Regions from separate parts of the Ruminococcus sp. RTP21358st1_G6_RTP21358_211008 genome, predicted to be linked through region 3. Evidence: riboswitches for the same ligand, from Rfam matches in the RefSeq annotation. Region 3 holds a riboswitch; each other region holds the start of a gene.
The links. A riboswitch is a leader RNA that binds a small molecule or an ion and turns the genes downstream of it on or off. The one in region 3 is predicted to bind cobalamin.
Positions count from the first base shown of each region.

Region 1: linked by a shared signal. The riboswitch ahead of AB5Z12_RS07755 (cysteine-rich small domain-containing protein) and the one ahead of AB5Z12_RS01635 (hypothetical protein) in region 3 are both predicted to bind cobalamin.
Region 2: linked by a shared signal. The riboswitch ahead of AB5Z12_RS04130 (ABC transporter substrate-binding protein) and the one ahead of AB5Z12_RS01635 (hypothetical protein) in region 3 are both predicted to bind cobalamin.

Region 1 is NZ_JBDGDM010000014.1:49,909-57,456, forward strand. Features, by position in the region: gene AB5Z12_RS07730 (aldehyde dehydrogenase family protein) at 1-1,346, opposite strand, end outside; gene AB5Z12_RS07735 (class II aldolase/adducin family protein) at 1,420-2,286, opposite strand; gene AB5Z12_RS07740 (EutP/PduV family microcompartment system protein) at 2,533-3,006, opposite strand; gene AB5Z12_RS07745 (BMC domain-containing protein) at 3,013-3,390, opposite strand; gene AB5Z12_RS07750 (phosphatase) at 3,669-4,382, shown strand; gene AB5Z12_RS07755 (cysteine-rich small domain-containing protein) at 4,506-4,814, opposite strand; cobalamin riboswitch at 5,274-5,462, opposite strand; gene AB5Z12_RS07760 (GDSL-type esterase/lipase family protein) at 5,554-6,600, opposite strand; gene AB5Z12_RS07765 (C40 family peptidase) at 6,770-7,548, opposite strand, start outside.
Region 2 is NZ_JBDGDM010000007.1:24,207-31,754, forward strand. Features, by position in the region: gene AB5Z12_RS04120 (restriction endonuclease subunit S) at 1-5, opposite strand, end outside; gene AB5Z12_RS04125 (type I restriction endonuclease subunit R) at 39-3,167, shown strand; cobalamin riboswitch at 3,273-3,470, shown strand; gene AB5Z12_RS04130 (ABC transporter substrate-binding protein) at 3,588-4,580, shown strand; gene AB5Z12_RS04135 (iron ABC transporter permease) at 4,582-5,667, shown strand; gene AB5Z12_RS04140 (ABC transporter ATP-binding protein) at 5,664-6,437, shown strand; gene AB5Z12_RS04145 (sirohydrochlorin cobaltochelatase) at 6,460-7,248, shown strand; gene AB5Z12_RS04150 (CGGC domain-containing protein) at 7,245-7,548, shown strand, end outside.
Region 3 is NZ_JBDGDM010000003.1:23,377-30,924, reverse strand. Features, by position in the region: gene hisZ (ATP phosphoribosyltransferase regulatory subunit) at 1-337, shown strand, start outside; gene hisG (ATP phosphoribosyltransferase) at 334-969, shown strand; gene hisD (histidinol dehydrogenase) at 1,018-2,331, shown strand; gene hisB (imidazoleglycerol-phosphate dehydratase HisB) at 2,328-2,915, shown strand; gene hisI (phosphoribosyl-AMP cyclohydrolase) at 3,044-3,388, shown strand; gene AB5Z12_RS01645 (hypothetical protein) at 3,372-3,422, opposite strand; gene AB5Z12_RS01640 (VanW family protein) at 3,502-4,932, shown strand; cobalamin riboswitch at 5,009-5,208, shown strand; gene AB5Z12_RS01635 (hypothetical protein) at 5,406-7,548, shown strand, end outside.

The DNA.
Region 1 (7,548 bases), on a different contig from region 3:
TTGGTGAATGTACTTGCACTTGTAAGTCCTTCACCAGTACGGCTTGCGATTGTGAATGTACAGTAACCTTCTCCGCCGAATCCAAGTGCTGCATAGGAAGGTGCATTCTTAACAAGGATTGCGGTGTCGATTGCTTTCGCATATTTGGTGATATTGTCAATGTTCTTGGAATGAATGTGTGCAGAGTGGCGGTTGCCATGCTCAAGCCATACAGCCTGCTCTACTGCATCATCAAAATCTTTTGCCCTTACAACGCCAAGGATCGGCATCATAAGCTCTGTAGCGATAAGTGGATGTTCCTTCGGTCCTTCAAATACGATGCAACGGATATTTGCAGGAGCATTTACTCCGATCATGGAAAGTAATGTTCTTGCGTCACGTCCAACGCATTTACGGTTCAGCTTGCCGCCTGCAAGAACAACTGCTGTAAGTTTATCCTGCTCTTCTTTGGAAGCAAGGTAACAGTCATTTTCACTTACCAGATAATGCATAAGCTCATCTGTAATAGAAGCAACTGCCACGATTTCCTTCTCTGCGATACACGGAAGGTTGTTATCGAATGTACATCCGTTTACGATATCCTGAGCAGCTTTTCTTACATCTGCTGTCTCATCTACAACTGCCGGAGGATTTCCTGCGCCAGCGCCGATTCCACGTTTTCCAGAGGAAAGGACTGCTGTTACAACGCCAGGACCGCCTGTTGCTGCAATAAGCGGGATATCTTTATGTTTCATCATAATATTGCTTGTCTCTAATGTAGGTTTCTCTACTGTTACTGCGATATTGTCCGGGCCACCTGCTTCCAGGGATGCCTCATTTAAAAGATTGATCGCATAAATAGAGGTTTTGATTGCTGCCGGATGTGGATTAAATACAACTGTATTTCCACCTGCCAGCATACCAATTGTATTGCACAGAATGGTCTCACTTGGGTTCGTACACGGAGTGATTGCTCCGATTACGCCAAACGGTCCCATCTCGATCAGAGTAAGTCCTCTGTCACCTGACCATGCTGTAGTGCTGAGATCTTCTGTACCAGGGGTCTTGTCTGCTACCAGATGATGTTTCAGGATCTTATCTCCTACATTTCCCATTCCGGTCTCATCAACGCCCATACGTGCAAGGATTTCTGCATTTTCTTTTGTTTTTCTTCGAATGCAGGTAATAATTTTTTCTCTCTGGTCCAAGGACATTTTCCGAACGATCTTCTGGGAAGCTTTCGCAGCCTCAATGGCCTCGTTCATATCTGTGAAAATTCCATGTTTACCGGCCGGAGCGTCTGCAATCTGCATTTTCGCCATAACTTCCTGTACAATATCCTGTACCATGCTCTCGCTGATTGGCATGAGATTGTTCCTCCTTAACAATTGCCCGCAGCTGCCTGATTTTCCCACAGCTGCCGGTCTTTATATTTTCTGATTATTTCAGTCCTAACTGAGCCATAACCTGTTTGGTGATCTTAGCTACTAACTCTGCATCTGCATTAGCTGTATCTGCTGCCGGAGCATCGCAGTTACCGCCAACGAAATCATACTGATATCCCGGGAACTGTTTGTAGTCTTCATTGTGACATGCGCCACCGCAGTTATGGCAGTTCATGCCATCTTTGTTCTGGCAAAGGCTTGCCGGATGTTTTCCAGGCATACCGAATTTACGACGGATCTCATAAAGTTTCTTAATGTTCTCTTTATCAAATTCCTTCGGACCTCCAAGAAGTTTGCTCTGATACAGAAGCTGTGCATAGAATTCTACGGACTCCATCTTCATGTATGCAGCGTTCAGGTCCGTGCTCCAGGTAAGAGCTCCGTGGTTCTCAAGAAGAACTGCATCGAAGTATGGAAGATATTTCTCAAGGTTATCCGGGATCTCCATTGTAGAAGGTGTACCATACTCAGCAATCGGAACACATCCAAGAGCGATAACTGCCTCTGGCATGATTGGCTGTGTAAGCGGAATACCAGCAATAGCAAAAGATGTTGCATAAATTGGATGAGCATGTACAACAGATCCTACATCAGGTCTCTTCTCATATACTCTCATATGCATCTTGATCTCAGATGATGGTTTGAATCCCGGGTTAGCCTGAAGAACATTTCCTTTTGCATCTACTTTACAGATGAACTCTGGAGTCATAAAGCCTTTGGATACACCAGTAGGTGTGCAAAGGAACTCATTGTCATTCAGTTTTACAGAGATGTTTCCATCATTTGCTGCAACCATGTTGCGGTTATAGATTCTTCTTCCGATGTCGCAAATCTGTTTTTTGATTTCGTATTCGTTTACCATGCTTTTTTCCTCCTTAAGCACATTCAGGTGCGGTGGATTATGTATGTTATAGTACCGCACCGGGTAACTTATCATGGCTAGGCATAGCTAGCCTGTTACTTTTTAGGTTATGTTGTAAGTTTACACCATTCCACATTATAAGTCAAGGTTTTTCCGTTGTTTTATGTTGTTTTATGTGGATTTTTTTATAGATTGCTATGTTGTTTTTCGTTGTTTTACTGTTTTTCCCCATTTGGCAGGTATTTTCTAATTCACCGGATCGGAGGCATCTTTTTCCCACGGCATTACATCGCCATCTTCCCTGAGATATTCCAAAATCTCCGGAATGCCCTCCTGCTGCCTGGAGTCTACATAAAAGATTTTTTTACAGCCGGCAAGCTCCAGCCAGGACGTGGCAAGTTTTACATTTGCATCCGGATTGTGGATTTTGGTAACAATTCCAATTACTTCACGGTTGGCCATACAGGTAATGCAAGGTGGAAAAAGGCAATACGGTTCCGTGGCAGATACCAGCAGCCCTACCACATCTGATTCATATGTATACAACGCCAGGGCGTGTCCCAGACCTTTCGTCTGGGCATACTCTCCTGGCGTATCTACGATCACATCAAAATTATTTACATATTGTGTTTTATGATAATGTATTTTTTCACCACGCAGGGCCTGGGTCAAAGTAGTTTTTCCAGCCTCGCTGCGACCGATCAGAACAAGTTTCTTCATATTCTGTCAAGTCCTTGTAATGGGGCATAAAGTAAAGCCCAGTTTATTTCCCACATAGTCCAGAATTGCGCTGGTAGAAGCTTCTACTTCCGACACAGTACCTGTGATGATCAGGCTTCCGCTGAAACGATCAACAAATCCCAGTTCAATGCCAGATGATTTCATCGCAATATCTGCCATAATGATAGCAGTTTCTGCCGGACTTACAGTCATGATCCCAATGGCCGCTCTTGAGTAATCCAGAGATGGATCAAGACCCAGCTTGGTGTAAAGAATCTTATCCGGATTGGCAATGATATGTGCCAGGGAAATCTGCTTGCCTGGCACAAGCTCCTGTACAATTCTCTGTTTCATTTCCGGAGACATATTATCTGTGTATCCCATTTTCTCCTCCTGAATAAAGAGTTTTATTTTCTGATTTGATTATACCTTTCTGCTTTCCAAGTGTCAACAAAAAGCAACACTTCTCTGCATGCGATGTGTGGTTTTTCTTGTACTGTAATGTTGTTTTTATTTGTTTTCTCTGTTTTTTCTTATTTATGATTGACATGTTTTTTGCCCTCTGGCATACTAAAGTTAACTGTAAATGGCTTTTCAAAACACTTTTATAGTGAAATTACCAGCTGCATATATTCACGTAATCTTGACTAGGAGATGATTTTATGTATCTTTCTGATATACACACACATTCTATTGCCAGCGGACACGGCACAACCTGCACCATCAGCGACATGGCAAAGGCTGCTTCTCAAAAAGGGCTGAAGCTTCTTGGAATCACAGACCACGGACCAGCCACTCTGGCTGCAGGAACTTCTTCTTATTTCCGAAGCCTGATCTATTCGCCCAGGAAGCGTTTCGATGTGGAATTATTATATGGAATTGAACTGAATATTCTGGATACCGATGGAAAAACAGATCTGCCACAGGAGCTTCTTGATAAGCTGGACTACGCAATCGCCAGCATGCATTATCAGAATTTCCGTCCTAAGACCAGGGAAGAAAATACTGCTGCTTTTCTGAACGTAATGAAAAATCCGGTTGTAAAAATCCTGGGACACATTGATAATCTCCAGTATGACATAGATTACGATGCAGTTGTAAAGGCTGCCGGTGAAAACGGTGTTCTCCTTGAGATCAACGAAGCTTCCCTGGCGCCTTACGGATATCGGGGCGATACACATGCCAACTGCGCGCAGATTCTGTCCTGTTGCCGGAAGTATCTGGTTCCAATCGTGCTTTCCAGTGACAGTCATGGAACAGAGCATATTGGAGACTTCACTTATGCCGCTGATTTCGTTCATAATGCTATGTTTCCAGAGGGTCTGATTCTTAACAACCAGATTCCGAAATTAAAGATGCTGTTAAGCATACGATAAAAAGGATCCAGCTTGCAGAATTCCAATGGAATTTTGCATTACGCAAAAACTCTCCGAGAAATATAAATGCGTAAGCTTAACTTCGTATATATTCCGGAGAGTTTTTTATACTTATTTCTTTGATTACTCATTTTCATTTTTATGATCTGCTTCTCTTACTTTCTGCATCATCGCTGCAAGTTCCTGATATTTTCCTGTCACATAACCGTAATTTTTCTTCTTATGAGGGAGCTGACAATTCGTGCAATCTTTAAATCCCTTCTCATTATATTTGAAATTTCCGCCGCATTTTTCTCCAAGGGCATAAAGCGGGCAATAGCAGAACAGACAGTTAAAGTCCTCTGGATCAGCTCCTTTATGGCATGGAAAATACTCACATTTCTTATGGCTGAAATAAGCGTATTCTTTGTCTTCCCAATATTTTTTCTCCATATTTCTCTCCTTATCTCATACAACTCAAAACAAAATATTCTTTATATTCTATTTCGTAATGCACAAAAATCAAATGATAAAAATGACTCCCGCTTACAGGAATAGAATATTGCCAGAGCGTGTTTAAAAAAGGCTTTCTGCAAGATGTGCGTCACACTCTGCAGGAGATTACGGAATAATTCTACAAACAGGCTCAGGAAAAGTGTAAAAAAAATACCGCATATGCGGCTTCTGAATCATCGTGATTTAAGAGGGAGCGATGCTACTCCGGGGTAGAATATGATCCGTTCATATATACGCGGAGGGAACGGTTTCATCCGAAGTAGTATCGCCTGCCATTTAATCTGTATAATTCTTCTGAACAGGCGATCATTCCATAAAAAATGTCCACTCACAAAAGCGGACAACATCTCAGGGCTGCGGATTCCCCAAAACTGGTTGTTACACTTTCATCGGAAGTTTAACCTCGCCATACCAAGCAGGTTTCCTGGCTCCAGAATCATCACTTCCTCTCTCCTTCTCATGCGTAAGCACAATGGACTATGAGATTCGCTCCTCTGTTACAGTGACCGGATCGCTCAGGTTTCTCACCTGATTCCCTCTTTCTGCCAGCTTATAGCTGTCAGCACTTAATATGTTCACTATGGAATTATACTAACATCATAGTACCACCGGTCACTGTCTTTGTCAACCCTTTGGAAGGATTTTTGTTATTTTTTTATCAACCTGGTGTTGCTAGTCACGGCGTGACCAGCAGCGTCATTTTTTCCTGAATCTTCTCCACCAGGATTTTCGCTGTTCTTTCATGAGATCTGTGCCCTGGGTGCTGCCTTGATCCAAATTCTCCTTCCTGTGTATCCGGAAGCTTCACAAATTCCACGCGCTCATCCCCTGTTTTTCTTTTATAATTCCCCACCGCTTTCTCAAGCGTAGGCAAAATCTCATCTCCAAGCATTCCATAACACCACAGAATATAGCTTTCTGGATTACATACGCGCAGTTTTCTCAAAAAGTCTTCCACAGCCTTTCCAACTCTGTCCATATTCTTCGTGCCGCTGCTGTCGTTTGTCCCCAGATTCACTACGATCACATCAGGCTGAAACTTCTGGAAATCCCATTTTTCCATAGCACCCAGTTGTTTGTTTCTTTCTCCATTTAAAAGACCGCACACCTGCTCATAATATAGCGGGATTGCCTGCTGCTCATTGCCTTCCCAGGAACAGAAAACGCCCCAGCCGCTCTGACTGATGCAATTGTACACCGCGCCCAGTTCTTTTGCTGCCATATATGCATAATTATCCACGGCATTGAAGCAAAAGGAATTCCATGTCATTTCTTCTCCTGCACCGCTGCCGCCCTCACCAGAGGTAATGCTGTCCCCTATTACCTCCAATCTGAGCTTTGGTGTTTCAAGAGGTAAAAACTCACCGTCAGTTTCAACCTCCAGAAGCTGAAGCAATGTTTTTTCATCTGTGGGAAACGCAGGAGTATCACGAAGAAGCTTTACATTTCTTACCTTATCCCTTTCCATATTACGGAAAAGACAGATTTCCTGTTCTCCCTTATTTACCATAAGCCGTTGGGACAATACGCCGTCTACGATCACATCCACCCATGGCTCAAAAACATCATAATCGGAGCGGATTTTCACCCATATTTCTGTTGCTTTTACATTCAGTTCAATTCCGGAAGCGGTCCAAAATAGTGTTACCGGTTCCAGACTGCCATTCGTTCTTCCTAATATTCTTAAATATGGAATTTCCTTCATCTGATAATGGCTAAGCATTTTTCTCCACCTCTCATCTGGCTATACGAAATATTTATGTTACGATTTTCAGACAATACTTTTATTCTTACTATACTTCTTTTTTCTTTGCTTTTCCACATTATTTTCAGTAAAAAGCCCCTTCCGGATTTTCATCTCCGGAAAGGGCTCACAAATTCATTTATTCAGATTACACAAGACGTCTTACAGAAGTAATCGTTCTGTATGCAGCATTATCGCTGACCTTGATGCCATCTCTGGCATTGGATGCATGGACAATCTGTCCATTTCCCATATAGATTGCAACATGTCCGCCATAGCAGATCAGGTCGCCTGGCTGAGCATCCGCATAGGATACTTCATATCCGGCATTCTGCTGCTCATAAGATGTTCTTGGAAGACTTACGCCAAAGTTTGCATATACACTCTGCACAAAGCCAGAGCAGTCAGCACCACTGGTAAGGCTTGTTCCTCCCCATACATATGGGTTTCCAACAAACTGTGTTGCATAGGATACAACAGAAGAGCCGGAACCTGAAGAACTGCTGGCTGATGAACTGTCAGAAGAACTATCTGAGGAACTGTCGGAGCTGTTTGCATCGGAATTGTAATCAACTGTATTGTCAGTATCAATTACATTACCATACTCATCATATTCATAATCAGAAGATCCATCAGAAGAACCACTTACAACATTTCCATCTTCATCATACTGAACCTCTTCTGAGGAATTATCTCCGTTCTGAGCTGCTTCCTGTGCTGCTGCAGCCGCTGCGGCCTCTGCCTCTGCCTGACGTCTTGCCTCTTCTTCTGCTGCAATACGTTCTGCCTCAAGCTGCTCAATTTCTGCCTGCTGCTGTTCCAGAAGGTTCGCATACTCAGTAGCCTGCTGCTGTGCGTATGCGATCTCATTCTCGCAATCAGCACTGTTCGCACGGGTTACATCCAACTGATACTGAAGGTTAGACT
Region 2 (7,548 bases), on a different contig from region 3:
ACCACGAAAAATGTAACGAAAAAAGGAGTGATTAACCTATGGCTGGCTTTTATACCGAAGCAGACTATGAAAATTCTGTTATAGAGCTATTTCAGAATATGGGGTATCGGCATGTCTATGCTCCTGATTTGGAGCGGGACTTCAAAAGCCCCCTGTATGAAGATAAATTAGACGAAACACTGCATCGTTTGAATCCGGATATGCCGGAGGACGCAATTCACGATGCTTTGTATAAGCTGAGAAATTTTGAAAATGCGGAAATTGTGCAGAAAAACGCTCTTTTTATGGATTACATTCAGCACGGTGTAGAAGTGCGTTATTTTGTCAAGGGTGAGGAACGCTCCGGCTTGGTATATCTTGTTGATTACAAGAATCCGGACAACAACTCCTTTATTGTGGCGAACCAGTGGACATTTATTGAGAACAGCACCAAACGCCCTGACGTACTGCTATTTTTGAATGGTATGCCGGTAGTCCTGGTGGAACTGAAATCTCCCTCTCGTGAGGAAACGGATGCATCCGAAGCATACACACAGATTCGCAACTATATGCATGAGATTCCTTCCATGTTTATTTATAACTGTATCTGTGTTATGAGTGACCTTATGACATCGAAAGCTGGTACAATCACTTCTGGCGAAGATCGCTTCATGGAATGGAAAACGAAGGACGGCGGCTATGAAAATACACAGTATGCTCAGTTCGATACATTTTTTGAGGGTATTTTTGAAAAAGAACGTTTACTGGATATTATCAAGAACTTTATCTGTTTCTCCAATGAAGGAACCAAACAGTTCAAGATATTAGCAGGTTATCACCAGTATTTTGCTGTCAATAAGGCAGTACTTTCCACGAAACACGCAACGGAGACAGACGGCAAGGGTGGTGTATTCTGGCATACACAAGGCAGCGGCAAATCGCTGTCGATGGTGTTTTATGCCCATTGTCTGCAAGATGCTTTGGATAGCCCGACCATCGTAGTTATCACAGATCGCAACGACCTGGATGACCAGCTTTACAGGCAATTTGCCAAGTGCAAGGATTTTCTGCGTCAAGACCCAGTTCATGCCGAAAGCCGGGTGCATTTGAAAGAATTACTGGACGGTAGAAAAGCAAACGGCATTATTTTTACCACGATGCAGAAATTTGAGGAATCCTTTGATTGCCTTTCTGAGCGCAGAAATATTGTGGTTATGGCGGATGAAGCTCATCGTGGGCAGTACGGTTTGAAAGAAAAGGTCGATGTCAAGACAGGTGAAATCAAAATCGGTTCTGCTCGTATTATCCGCAATGCTCTGCCGAATGCAACTTTTATCGGATTTACCGGAACACCGATTTCTATGAAAGACCGCAATACTCGTGAAGTGTTTGGTGACTACATAGATATTTACGACATGACACAGGCAGTTGAAGATGGTGCTACTCGTCCAGTATATTACGAAAGCCGTGTTATCAAGCTGAAACTGGATGAGCAGACTTTGAAGCTCATTGACCAAGAATATGACATTATGGCAAAAAATGCTGATCCAGAGGTTATCGAAAGGAGCAAAAAAGAACTGGGGAAGATGGAAGCCATTCTTGGCAATGAGAAAACTATCAACTCCCTTGTGGACGATATTTTGAATCATTATGAAAATTATCGTGCGAATCTGCTCACAGGTAAGGCAATGATCGTAGCATACTCACGCCCTATTGCCATGAAGATATATGAGCGAATCTTGCAACTTCGTCCCGGATGGACGGATAAGGTTGCTGTTGTTATGACAGGTAGTAACAAAGATCCAGAAGAATGGAATAAAATCATTGGCAATAAACACCATAAGGATGAGCTGGCAAAGGAGTTTAAGGATAATGATAGTCCGCTGAAGATTGCCATTGTCGTGGATATGTGGCTTACAGGATTTGATGTGCCATCTCTTGCAACCATGTATGTGTACAAGCCGATGCAGGGGTATAATCTGATGCAAGCTATTGCCAGAGTAAACCGTGTATTTGGAGATAAGGAAGGCGGTCTGATTGTCGATTATGTTGGCATTGCTTCTGCATTGAAGCAGGCAATGAATGACTACACTACTCGCGATAGGAAGAATTACGGTGATACAGATGTTGCCAAGGTTGCCTATCCGAAGTTCCTTGAGAAACTGTCTATCTGTCGGGATTTGTTCCACGGTTATGATTATTCCAAGTTTATGACAGGTACGGATTTGGAGCGTTCCAAGGCAATCAGCGGTGCGGTCAACTTTATTGTCGCTGTGAATAAAGAACAGGAACGAGAGGATTTCCAGAAAGAGGCATTGCTGCTAAGGCAAGCATTGTCGCTGTGTTCTTCTCTGGCAGAAAAAGAGCTGCGTGTAGAAGCGGCATTCTTTGAATCCGTTCGTGTGCTTGTTACAAGATTGATGAATCAGGGAGAGGGGAAGAAAATTTCTCTGCCAGAAATGAATGCTCGCATTAACGAGCTTCTGAAAGCCAGTGTTCAGAGCGAAGGCGTCATTAACCTTTTCTCAGATATAAATCAGGAATTTTCGCTCTTTGATCCAAAGTTCCTTGAGGAAATCTCTAAAATGAAGGAAAAAAACCTTGCTGTAGAGCTGTTAAAAAGGCTGATTGCGGAACAGGTGCAGATTTACCGTCATACAAATGTGGTAAAATCGCAGAAATTCAGTGAAATTATACAGCGTGCTATGAATGCGTATCTGAATGGAATGTTGACCAATGAACAGGTTATTGAAGAATTGCTGAATCTGGCAAAACAGATTGCGACAGCTCATAAAGAGGGAGATCAGCTTGGGCTGACTGCTGATGAACTGGCATTTTATGATGCGCTGACGAAGCCGCAGGCAATTAAGGACTTCTATGAGAATGAAGAATTGATTGCTATTACAAAGGAACTGGCGGATACACTGCGTAAGAACAGGACAATAGATTGGCAGAAACGGGATTCTGCCAGAGCGAAAATGCGTATGATGATTAAGCGGTTGCTCAAAAAGCATCGCTATCCGCCGGAAGGAATGGATGATGCAGTGCAGACCGTGATGACACAGTGTGAGCTATGGACAGATAATAATGATATGGAGAATTACGCTGAGAATAGCAAGGTGTATACCTATTCTCTGAAACCAGAATTGAGTATGGTTGCTGAAGACACGGTACCGTATGGGAAATAGATGTATAAGTAAGGAAGGGAATGCTTAGATTACATTCAAAATCAAAAACATTGTTAAAGAAATATCTTTACTTTATTTAAGGGGTAAGTTATAATAATTCTGCTTAAAAGAATAAATGTGCCAAGTGCTGAAAAATATATAAAATTTACACTATTTTCAGAAGAGGGAATCAGGTGAGAATCCTGAACGATCCGGTCACTGTATTCAGTTATGCCACATTCATATCCATTGCATTTTTATGTGAGAAGGGAATGGGGATTTAAGCTGTAAGCCAGGAAACCTGCTTGGTTCATAGAAAGAAACTTCCGTGTAAAGTGCTGTCTTTCGTATCATGTTTTTTTGTGATGCCCGCTTTTTCATGGAAGCGGACTTTTTTCTTTTAAAAACAAAAAAACAAAAGAAAAAATAAGGAGAAAAAGCATGAAAAACATGAAAACAGTAGCAGGAATGTTATGTCTGGCAGGAATTCTCAGCCTGGGAATGGGAACAACTGTATTTGCGGAGGATGGAGACAGCCATTATCCCGTAACAATCACAACCTACAATTATGAGAACGAACCGGTTGAAATGACTTTTGAGAAAGCTCCGGAGAAAGTATTTGCATATGCAAACTCCAATATCGAAGAGCTTCTGGCACTTGGTCTCGGTGATAAGATCGTAGCTGCTTGCGGTCTGGACGGTGATGTGCGTGAGGATTTAAAAGATGAATTTGACAAGATTCAGTATATGGATACCAAGCCATCCAAAGAGGAAGTTGTTGCAATGGAGCCTGATTTTATTGCGGCATGGTATTCTTCTTTCAGTGATGACTGGCTTTCTGATGTAAGCTTCTGGCAGGAGAGAGATGTAAATACATACATGTCCCTGAACAGTTCTGCAAAGGGACCGGCTTCTGAGTTCCCACGTACAATTGAAGACGAATATGAGGATATCCTGAACCTTGGCAAGATCTTTGATTGCGAAGACAAGGCAGAGGAAATCGTTGATCAGATGAAGGGTGAGATTGATAAAGTAAAAGAGCATGTGGAAGGAACAGACCCGTTATCCGTAGCCGTTCTTGAGGATGAGGGAGATTCCTTCCGTGTATATGGAACAGAGACACTTGGCGGAAATATTCCGGAGACACTTGGTGCAGAGCTGAAGCTTGGTGCAGAGAACTCTGAAAACGTTGGTGCAGAGGATCTGATTGCAGCTGATCCGGATGTATTATTCATGATCAACTATGATGGATTTATGACAGCTGATGAGGCAATCGCTGATATTACAGATAACCCTGCATATGCGAGCCTTTCTGCAGTTAAGAACAACAAAGTATTCTCTGTAAACCTGAACGAGGTATACTGCAGCGGTGTCAGAACCTATGATGGAATTATGACATTTGCAAAAGCATTATATCCGGATCTGTACGAATAAAATGAAAAGAAAACCGGATTTTAAAAATGGAATTTTTCATGGAAAGCCGATCTATGTGCTGGCGGTGATATTACTGACTGTGCTTCTGGTGATATCCATTCTGACTGCAGTTACCATTGGTTCTGTAGATCTTTCTGTGAAAGATGTGTATAGTGTAATTTTGTATAAAGTGTTTGGAATCGGGGATCCGGAGGTTTATGGTGTAGGAGCCATGTCTGATATTGTGTGGTTTATCCGCCTTCCCCGTATTCTTCTTGCAACAGCCGTTGGCATGGGTCTGGCAGTTGCAGGTGTGGTAATGCAGGCCATTGTGAAAAATCCGATTGCAGATCCGTATATTCTTGGTATTTCCTCTGGTGCATCTCTTGGTGCAACAGTGGCAATCTTTCTTGGAGTTGGAGCCGTATTTGGCTCCAACTCTATTGGAATCTGCGCATTTATCGGAGCCTTCCTTATTTCTGTACTGGTACAGATCACTGCAAATATAGGAGGCCGGGCAAATTCAGTCCGACTTCTGCTTGCAGGTACAGCACTTGGAAGTGTGTGCAGTGCATTTTCAAACTTTGTTGTCTATATTGCGGGCGACAGAGATGGAATCCAGACAGTTACTTTCTGGCTGATGGGAAGTCTGGCAGGCGCGAAATGGGAAAATCTGGCTGTGATTATTCCCTGCGTTTTTATAGCAACCCTGTTTTTCTGCACCCAGAGCCGTATTCTCAATATGATGCTGCTTGGAGATGAGGTATCCATCACATTAGGAACTGACCTGCACAGATATCGTCAGGTGTATCTTGTAGTGACAGCACTGTTGATCGGTTTTGTGGTATATTCCGCAGGTATCATTGGATTTGTAGGACTCATTATTCCTCATGTGGTACGAATGTTCTTTGGAACCGATCATAAGAAAATGCTTCCACTGTCAGCACTTAGCGGTTCCATTTTCCTGATCTGGGCAGATGTTGCTTCCAGGATCATTATTCCCAAGAGTGAAGTCCCAATCGGAATCCTGGTATCCATGATCGGAGCACCTTGCTTTATTTATCTGCTGGTACGCAGATCTTATGGATTCGGAGGTGAGAAATCATGAAACTGACAGCTTCTGATATCCATGTGGAGCTTGGCGGAAATGAGATTCTTAAGGGAATTGACGCAGCCATAAAGGAAAAGGAATTTGTAGGAATTATAGGACCAAACGGAAGTGGAAAAAGTACATTGCTGAAATGTATTTACCGTGTACTGAAGCCAGATACCGGTGTGATCATGCTGGATGGAAAACCGCTGAGCGAATATAAGGTAAAGGATTCTGCAAAAGCACTGGCAGTGGTGTCTCAGCATAACTACTATAATTTTGAATTTTCTGTCCAGGAAATTGTAATGATGGGAAGGGCTCCTCATAAGAAAACCATGGAGCGGGATAACGCTGAGGATTATAAAATAGTGGAAGAATGTCTGGAAAAAGTGGGAATGCTTCCCTATCGGCACCGTGTTTTTTCAAGTTTGTCTGGCGGTGAGCAGCAGAGAATCATTCTGGCAAGAGCTCTGGCACAGAAAACAGACTGTCTGATTCTGGATGAGCCTACCAACCATCTTGACATCAAATACCAGCTCCAGCTTCTGGATATTGTAAAAAGTCTTGGGGTCACTGTGATCGGTGCTTTGCATGATCTGAATATTGCAGCAGCATACTGCGACCGGATCTATGCCATGAAGAACGGTCGTCTGGTGGCTTGCGGAACTCCGGAAGAAGTCATTACAGAAAATTTTATACATATGTTATATGAAGTAGATGCAACTGTAAAAAAGGATGAATACGGCATGCTGAATGTTACATACCATCCTTTGCATGTGAAAAAATAAAGGAAAAGTGGAGGAAATCTGAATGAGCGATACAGCAAAAAAAGGGATCCTTGTAGTCAGCTTTGGCACCAGTCACGAGGACACCAGAGCAGTGACCATTGATGCGATTGAAAAAGAAATTGGAGCTGCTTTTACAGATTGTAAAGTTTATCGCGCATGGACAAGCAAGATGATCCTTGCCAGAATTGCAAAGAGAGATCATATTCACTATGACAATGTGACAGAAGCAATGGAGCGTATGAGAACAGATGGAATCACAGAGGTGATCGTCCAGCCTACGCATGTAATGAACGGTGTGGAAAATGATCTTATGAAAAAGGATGTTCTGGCGTATGCGGATTATTTCCGATCTGTGAAATTCGGAGCTCCTCTGCTTACAACAGAAGAAGATAATGAGTATGTGGTGAAAGCGGTTGCAGATGAGTTCCCTGTAATTAAGGATAAGGAAACGGCACTTGTGCTTATGGGGCATGGAACCGAGCACTACGCAAATGCCGTTTATGCCGCACTGGATTACAGATTCAAGGATATGGGATATGAAAATGTGATCGTAGGAACTGTGGAAGGTTATCCTGAAATTGACCAGGTCCTGAAACAGCTTGGAAAATGCGGGGTAAAAAAAGTGGTAATCGCACCGTTTATGATCGTTGCCGGTGACCATGCGAAAAATGACATGGCAGGAGAGGAAGAAGACTCCTGGAAAAATATCATCAGCAAAGCTGGCTATGAAGTGCAGACAGTTCTGAAAGGACTGGGGGAATATGAAAGTATTCGAAAACTCTTTGTGGAACATGCGAGGGAAGCGGTATGATTAAAATTGGAACACTGACCTGCCTTCACTCCAATAATGTGTGTGCCAGAGTGGGATGCCTGAAAGCCTTTCAGAATCGCAGTGACTTTTTTGATGGATATTCTCCGGACACACTTCTGGGAGCAATGATGACCTGTAATGGATGCAAAAGTACAAATCCCAAAGAACCGGATGTAGATGAGGGAATTCTGGAAAAAATAGACAGGCTGGTCAGCGAAGAAATTAAGGTAATGCATGTGGGAGCCTGTCGTCTGGACAGGGAGAAAAAAGAGTGCCCACGAATAGCCAAAATCTGTGAGA
Region 3 (7,548 bases):
GTTAAGCAAATATCATTACTATACCGGAATCATTTTCCAGGCTTATACCTATGGTACAGGAGAAGCGTTGATCAAGGGCGGACGCTACAATCAGCTGATGAAGCATTTCGGCAAGCCTGCTGCATCCATCGGGTTTGCCATTGTAGTAGATAACCTTCTGATGGCTCTTTCCAGACAGAAAATCGAAATGGAGGGAGAGGAGGGCGTTACGGTTATCACTTACCGCAAAGAAAACCGTATCCAGGCAATCCAGAAGGCCAAAGAGCTTCGCGCCCAGGGCAGAAATGTAGCCCTTCGCCCAGAGAAAGTAACTAAGGTTTGTGAGGTGGAATTATGAGATATCTGACTTTTGCCCTTACCAAGGGAAGACTTGCAGACAAAACCCTTGCCATGCTTGAGAAAATCGGGATCACCTGCGAAGAGATGAAAGATAAGGATTCCCGTAAACTGATTTTTGTAAATGAAGAATTAAAGCTTCGTTTTTTCCTTGCCAAAGGACCAGATGTACCTACATATGTAGAATATGGCGCAGCTGACATCGGAATTGTCGGAAAGGATACGATCCTGGAAGAAGGCCGTAAGCTTTACGAGGTAATGGATCTTGGATTTGGAGCCTGCCGCATGTGTGTTTGCGGACCTGAAAGTGCCAAACCCCTTCTGAATTCAAATCAGCTGATTCGTGTGGCAACCAAATATCCAAACATTGCCAAAGATTATTTCTATAATAAGAAACATCAGACTGTGGAAATCATTAAGCTGAATGGTTCTATTGAGCTTGCCCCTATTGTAGGTCTTTCTGAAGTGATTGTGGATATCGTTGAGACCGGAAGCACACTTCGTGAAAATGGACTGAAGGTGTTAGAAGAAGTTTGCCCTCTTTCAGCAAGAATGGTTGTGAATCAGGTAAGCATGAAAATGGAAAATGAAAGAATCAGTAAGCTGATTGAAGATTTACGAAAGGTAATCTGAAATTACTGTTTTTTCTGGAATAAAATAAAATTGGAAGGATCGATCACAATGCGTACAGTAAGATTAACAAAAGAATCTACCAAAGATATCCTGGAAAATCTTTTAAAACGGAGCCCTAATAATTACGGCAAGTTCGAAGCCGCAGTAGCAGATATTCTTGCAAATGTAAAAGAAAAAGGGGATGAAGCTCTTTTTTCTTACACAAAAGAATTTGATAAAGTAGAGGTAACTCCGGAAACCATACGTGTAACCGAAGCGGAAATTGAAGAAGCATATAAAGCAGTTGATGCATCCTTATTGGAAGTTATCCGCAAGGCACTTGTAAACATCCGCAGCTACCATGAGAAACAGCGTCAGAACAGTTGGTTTACCAGTACCGAAAATGGCACCATGCTTGGTCAGAAGGTAACACCATTAAATCGTGTAGGTGTTTATGTTCCAGGCGGAAAAGCAGTTTATCCTTCTTCTGTATTAATGAATATTGTGCCGGCAAAAGTGGCAGGAGTACCTCACATCGTTATGACCACACCTCCTGGGAAAGACGGTAAAGTAAATCCATCCACTCTGGTTGCTGCCAAAGAAGCAGGCGCTGATGAGATCTATAAAGTTGGTGGTGCACAGGCAATCGGAGCACTTGCTTATGGTACTGCAAGCATCCCAAAGGTAGACAAGATCGTAGGACCTGGCAACATTTTTGTAGCCCTTGCAAAAAAGGCTGTTTATGGACATGTGAGCATTGATTCCATCGCTGGTCCAAGTGAGATCCTTGTCCTTGCAGATGAAACTGCAAATGCACACTATGTAGCAGCAGATCTTCTTTCTCAGGCAGAACACGATGAGATGGCTTCTGCAATCCTCATTACTACCAGTACAGAACTGGCACAGAATGTAGAGAAAGAGATTGAAGGCTATCTGAAGGTTCTTTCCAGAAAAGAGATCATCGAAAAATCTCTGGAGAATTTTGGATATATCCTTATTGCAGAAGATATGGATGAAGCAATTGAAGCAGCGAATGAGATTGCTTCGGAACATATGGAAATTGTCACTAAGAACGCTTTTGAGGTAATGATGAAGGTACGAAATGCAGGCGCTATTTTCATTGGAGAGTACAGTTCTGAACCTCTTGGTGATTATTTCGCGGGACCGAACCACGTTCTTCCTACCAACGGAACAGCCAAGTTCTTCTCTGCACTTTCCGTTGACGATTTTATTAAGAAATCCAGTATTGTATATTATTCCAGGTCTGCATTACAGGAAATCCACAAGGACATCATCCAGTTTGCATCCTCAGAGCAGCTAACTGCACACGCCAACTCCATTGCAGTCCGCTTTGAAGAGGAAGATAAAAAGGAGCAGTCATGACAAGAGAAGCTACTGTTGAACGAAATACAAAGGAAACTAAAATTGCCATAAAGCTGAATCTGGACGGAACCGGAAAAAGCAGTCTGGATACAGGTGTGGGATTTTTCGATCACATGTTAGATGGCTTTACCCGCCACGGACTTTTTGATCTGGATATAAAGGTAAAGGGTGATCTTCAGGTTGACGATCATCATACCATTGAAGATACGGGAATTGTTCTTGGCACAGCTATTAAAGAAGCGGTTGGAGACAAGAAAGGAATCAGGCGTTACGGAAGCTGCATCCTTCCAATGGATGAGTGTCTTGTGCTTTGCGCCATTGATCTCGGGGGACGCCCGTATCTTTCCTTCGAAGGTACGTTTACCAGTGAAAAAATTGGAGATATGTCCACAGAAATGGTGAAGGAATTCTTTTACGCCATTTCTTATACGGCAGCCATGAATCTTCACATTAAGGTTCTAACACCGGGAAATAATCACCATATGGCAGAAGCCATGTTCAAAAGCTTTGCAAAGGCGCTGGATATGGCGGTAGCTTATGATCCTCGTATTACAGATGTGCTTTCTACGAAGGGAAGTCTCTAAGGGCAGAACAAACAGAATTACAATTAAGACGATATGATATATGCCACTTGTTTTCATTTTTTTCGAATTGAGCATGAAAGCAGGTGGCATAATTGCAGAAGAATTTTTCATAAAGGAGTATTAAAAATATGGAACAGAACCAATTAAAGTCCAAAATGTCCTGGTCAGATTTCAAATTAAACAGTGACGGCATGGTTCCGGTTATTGTGCAGGATTACAAAACAGACGAAGTTCTTATGCTTGCGTACATGAACGAGAAAGCATACCTTACCACTCTGAAGCTGGGAAAAATGACTTACTGGAGCCGCAGCCGCAACGAGCTCTGGACCAAAGGACTAACCTCCGGTCATGTTCAGTATGTGAAATCATTGACTATTGACTGTGATAATGATACAATTCTGGCAAAAGTAGAGCAGGTAGGGGCTGCATGCCATACCGGAAACCGGACATGCTTTTTTACCCCATTGCTCTAAAGCCTGTTTGAAAAATCATTCCTGCAATCTGCACGCCCCACTTTGCGATATATTTTGCAGAAAGCCTTTTTCAAACACGCTCTAAAAAAGACTGCAAAAGGTAAAATTATTACATGAAAAAACAAGTGAAAAACGGTGTGATCAAAGTTCTGATCCTGGTTCTGATTCTGGCAGGTGCGTATGGGCTGTGGTGTCATTTTCTTACAGATAATGTAATCTGGAAGAAGCTTAAAATAAACGGCATAGCCATTCAGGGAATGACCAAAGAGGAAGCCATTGACGCAATTTCAAAAGATTTTCAGGAAAAATATGAGAACACACAGATGACCATTACCCTGAATGGAAAGAACTTTAAGGTATCCATCTATCCTGTTCTCGGTCTTGATGTAAAATCAATTGTAGAAAGTGCCTATGCTCTTGGACATGGTGCCTGGTTTACTCATGGAACTGACCGCATCGAACTGATGAACAGCAAGACAAAGGAAGAAGTCACCCTTATGCCAGAAGCCCGAAACAAAGACGAACTGGACAAGCTTCTGGAGGATGCTGGAATTTCAAAGGGATCCACCACTATACAGACTTCCTGTGAACTTACAGATACAGAGCTGGTTATCACTAAGGGAAAAACCGGAATCGGTCCGGATATGGATGCATTGAAAGAAGCGATTCTAAAAGCAATTTCCATAGAAGATTATGAAGCTGTTATCGAATGTCCTACTATGAAGACACCGCCAGAGGAACTGGATCTGGAAGCCTATTATGAAAAAGTACATACAGATGCCACAGATGCTTCTCTGGGGGAAAATAATGAAATTATTCCGGCAGTTACCGGAATTTCATTTGATGTGAAGTCAGCTGCAAAGAAGCTGGAAAAAGCAAAAGAAGGGGCAAAGATTACCATCCCCCTTGAAATAACCCTACCCGAAGTTTCTACAGAAGAGATAGAAGCCCTTCCTTATCTGAATCTTCTTGGTACTTATACTACATATGGCGGAGGTACCGAAAACCGTGTTGCCAATTTGAAGCTTGCCGTGGAAGCCTGTGATGGAATGGAACTTCAGCCAGGACAGATTTTTTCCTACAACGATACTTTAGGTCCACGTACTGAGGAACGAGGGTACAGGGAAGCAACTGTAATTGTAGGAGGCGAACATGCCCAGGATATCGGAGGCGGAATCTGCCAGATTTCCACTACGTTGTTTATGGCATGCCTGCAGTCTGATCTGACCATTGTTGAGCGTCATAATCACGCTGCCCGAATTGATTATGTTGAGGATGGTCTGGACGCAGCAGTGGTGTGGGGAGGTCAGGATTTCCGTTTTCAGAATAATACTGCTTATCCAATTAAAATTGAAGCCTCTTACGATGAAAAAGAGGAAGCCGTAACGGTATCCATTTACGGAACCCAAACTGACAATAATACGGTAGAGATTACTACAGAGCATTCCGATCCAAACACCTGTAAAACCTACCGCAGTGTCTACGATGAGAATGGAACACTTCTCCGCACAGATGAAGTCGGGTACAGTAAATACAAGCAATAACCCTATAAATCTATTGATTTCGACATAACGGTCTGCTATAATGAGGTGAATTGAATAAATCCGTTTTCAGTGCCAGACATATCTGTCTGCTACAGCGTGCAGATTGTGGGAATATTTTTCAACACGCTCTAAGAGGGAATCAGGTGAAAGTCCTGAACGATCCGGTCACTGTAACCAGGGAGTAGAATCCAGTGAAACCATTGGTATATTGCTGAGAAGGATGGATTCTGTGTTGATCTGTAAGTCAGGAAACCTGCTGAATTCGTTTAATGAAAGCTTCCGAAGAAAGTACTTCATTCTCATTAATATATTTGATAATACAATATATTGAATTTTTAGTGCCTGTTTTCTCAGAGGAAGCAGGCATTTTTTTGAAATAATCCTGTCAGGATTGCCCATTGTACAAACAGGCTCCAGAAGCAATTGGGATTTATTCAAATTATAAAATAATAGGAAGAATCGAGGAAAAAGAAATGAAAAGAAATTCAAAACGCTTTCTTGCACTGTTCCTTTCCGTCGCGATGACGGTCACTCCTGCTGTACTTACACAGGCAGAAAATGAGGATGCAAACGTACAGGTTTCTGTTACACCAACTCCAGAAACAGAGGCGGAGAAGACTGCTGTTGCTGCTGAGACCCCTGTGCAGGAGAACGCAACAGCTGAGGAAGAAAACACTGACACTACAGTAACTCCGGCAGCAGTGGATGCCTCTGCTGTGAAAGAGACACCTGCTGCTACAGAAACACCTGCCTCTGAGACCACTCCTGAGGTTACTGCATCACCTGCTGAAGAAAGCAAAAATGAGGAAGCAGAAGCTCCACAGCCTACAGCTGCACCAGAAACAACAGAAGAGGGCAAAACCGAAGAGACAGATAAACCAGAAACAAAGCCAGAGGATCTGAACCCAGATGGTTCCAACATGACCATTGACAAGGAAGATAACAGTGCATATAAAATGCTTAAAATCAAAAGCTCTTCTGCTGAATTAAATGGTGATAAAATTAAGATAACCCTCAATACTGACGGAAAGAACTATGAGAAGCTTTATCTTGGTTCTAAAGAAGATCCTGACGAAGCAAAAAATGCAGCAGCAATCGTTGGTACAGAAAATGAAGATGGTTATACTTTCATTTTTGAGGTTCCTGCCAGTGAACAGGTCCAGACTTTCAGCATCGTACCATTTTCTGTAAAAAATCAGAAATGGTACACAAATATGGCTTTGAAACTGAACGTTCCAGGAATGAAAGCCCCGGAACCAACAGCTACTCCAGAGCCAACTGCAGCCCCTGAGCCAACTGCCACTCCACTGCCAACTGCAGCTCCAACCCAGGCACCAGCCCAGAATGAGATTACAGATGCCGGAATCAAGCTTGTAAAAGAAAACGGTGATGAATTTGCAATGTTCGTAATCACCGGTTCCACTGTAAAGGTTTCGGAGGATAAGTATATTGTCACACTTTCTACCGCAAAACAGAATTATGACATGATCTATCTTGGCAGTGCCAGTGACTCTGATAAAGAAGCAAATTCCATCAAAGGAGTAGAGAACAGTGCAGGAGGCTATACCTACACCTTTGAAGTTACTGCAAGCAAGGAAGCTCAGACAATAGCAGTCGTTCCTCATTCCAAGAAGAGCCAGAACTGGTACGCAAAGGGTATATTGACGATTACCGTACCGGCGGTTCCAGGATATGGAGAGGCTGCTCCAACACCGGAACCAACTGTTTCCCCAGAGCCTACCGAAGCACCGGTTGAGACTCCTGCACCAACTGAAACTCCAGTGCCAAGCACAACTCCGGAAGCAGCCAACACCCCAGAGCCAACAGCAACTCCTGCTCCAGGCAGCTGTGCAAGCGGAATTTATAATGTTACAGTAAACTCCAGTTCATCTATGTTCCGTGTAATTGACTGTGTCCTCACTTCCAAAAACGGAAAAATGACAGCTGTTCTTACTTTAAGCGGAACTGGTTACGACTATCTATGTCTGGGAACAAAAGAAGAAGCTGCCGCAGCAGATTCCTCCACCTGGGTTCCATATGTGGCAGACGCAAATGGCAAATATACATATGAGATTCCTGTTGAAGCCCTGGACAATGGAATTGCAGTTGCTGCTTTTTCCCACAAAAACCAGATCTGGTATGACAGAATCCTGACTTTCCAGTCCAGCACTTTGAATAAGATAGGTGACGTACAGGATGATCCGCAGCCAGACACTGCTCCTGACACAACAATCACAGCAACTCCTGCACCCACTGCAAAACCAAATAAAAAACCGACAGCAACCCCTACACCAACAGCAACTCCAAAGCCAGACAAGAAACCGGAAGAGGAATCCAAATACGAATCTGACTTAAGCGGCGGAACAGCATCTGTAAACAGTTCTACTACATTAGCAGATGGAACCTATACTCCTGACAGCTTCTCCTGGTCTGGTGGCTCTGGAAAGGTCAATATTTCCTGTAACAAAGTTACGGTAACAAATGGTCAGGCATATGCGACTATTGTATTCAGCAGTGAATATTACGGTTATGTAAAAGCCAATGGAAATAAATATTACGGTGCATGCGGCGGCGGAACTTCTACTTTCACAATTCCGGTAGCACTGAACCAGAATA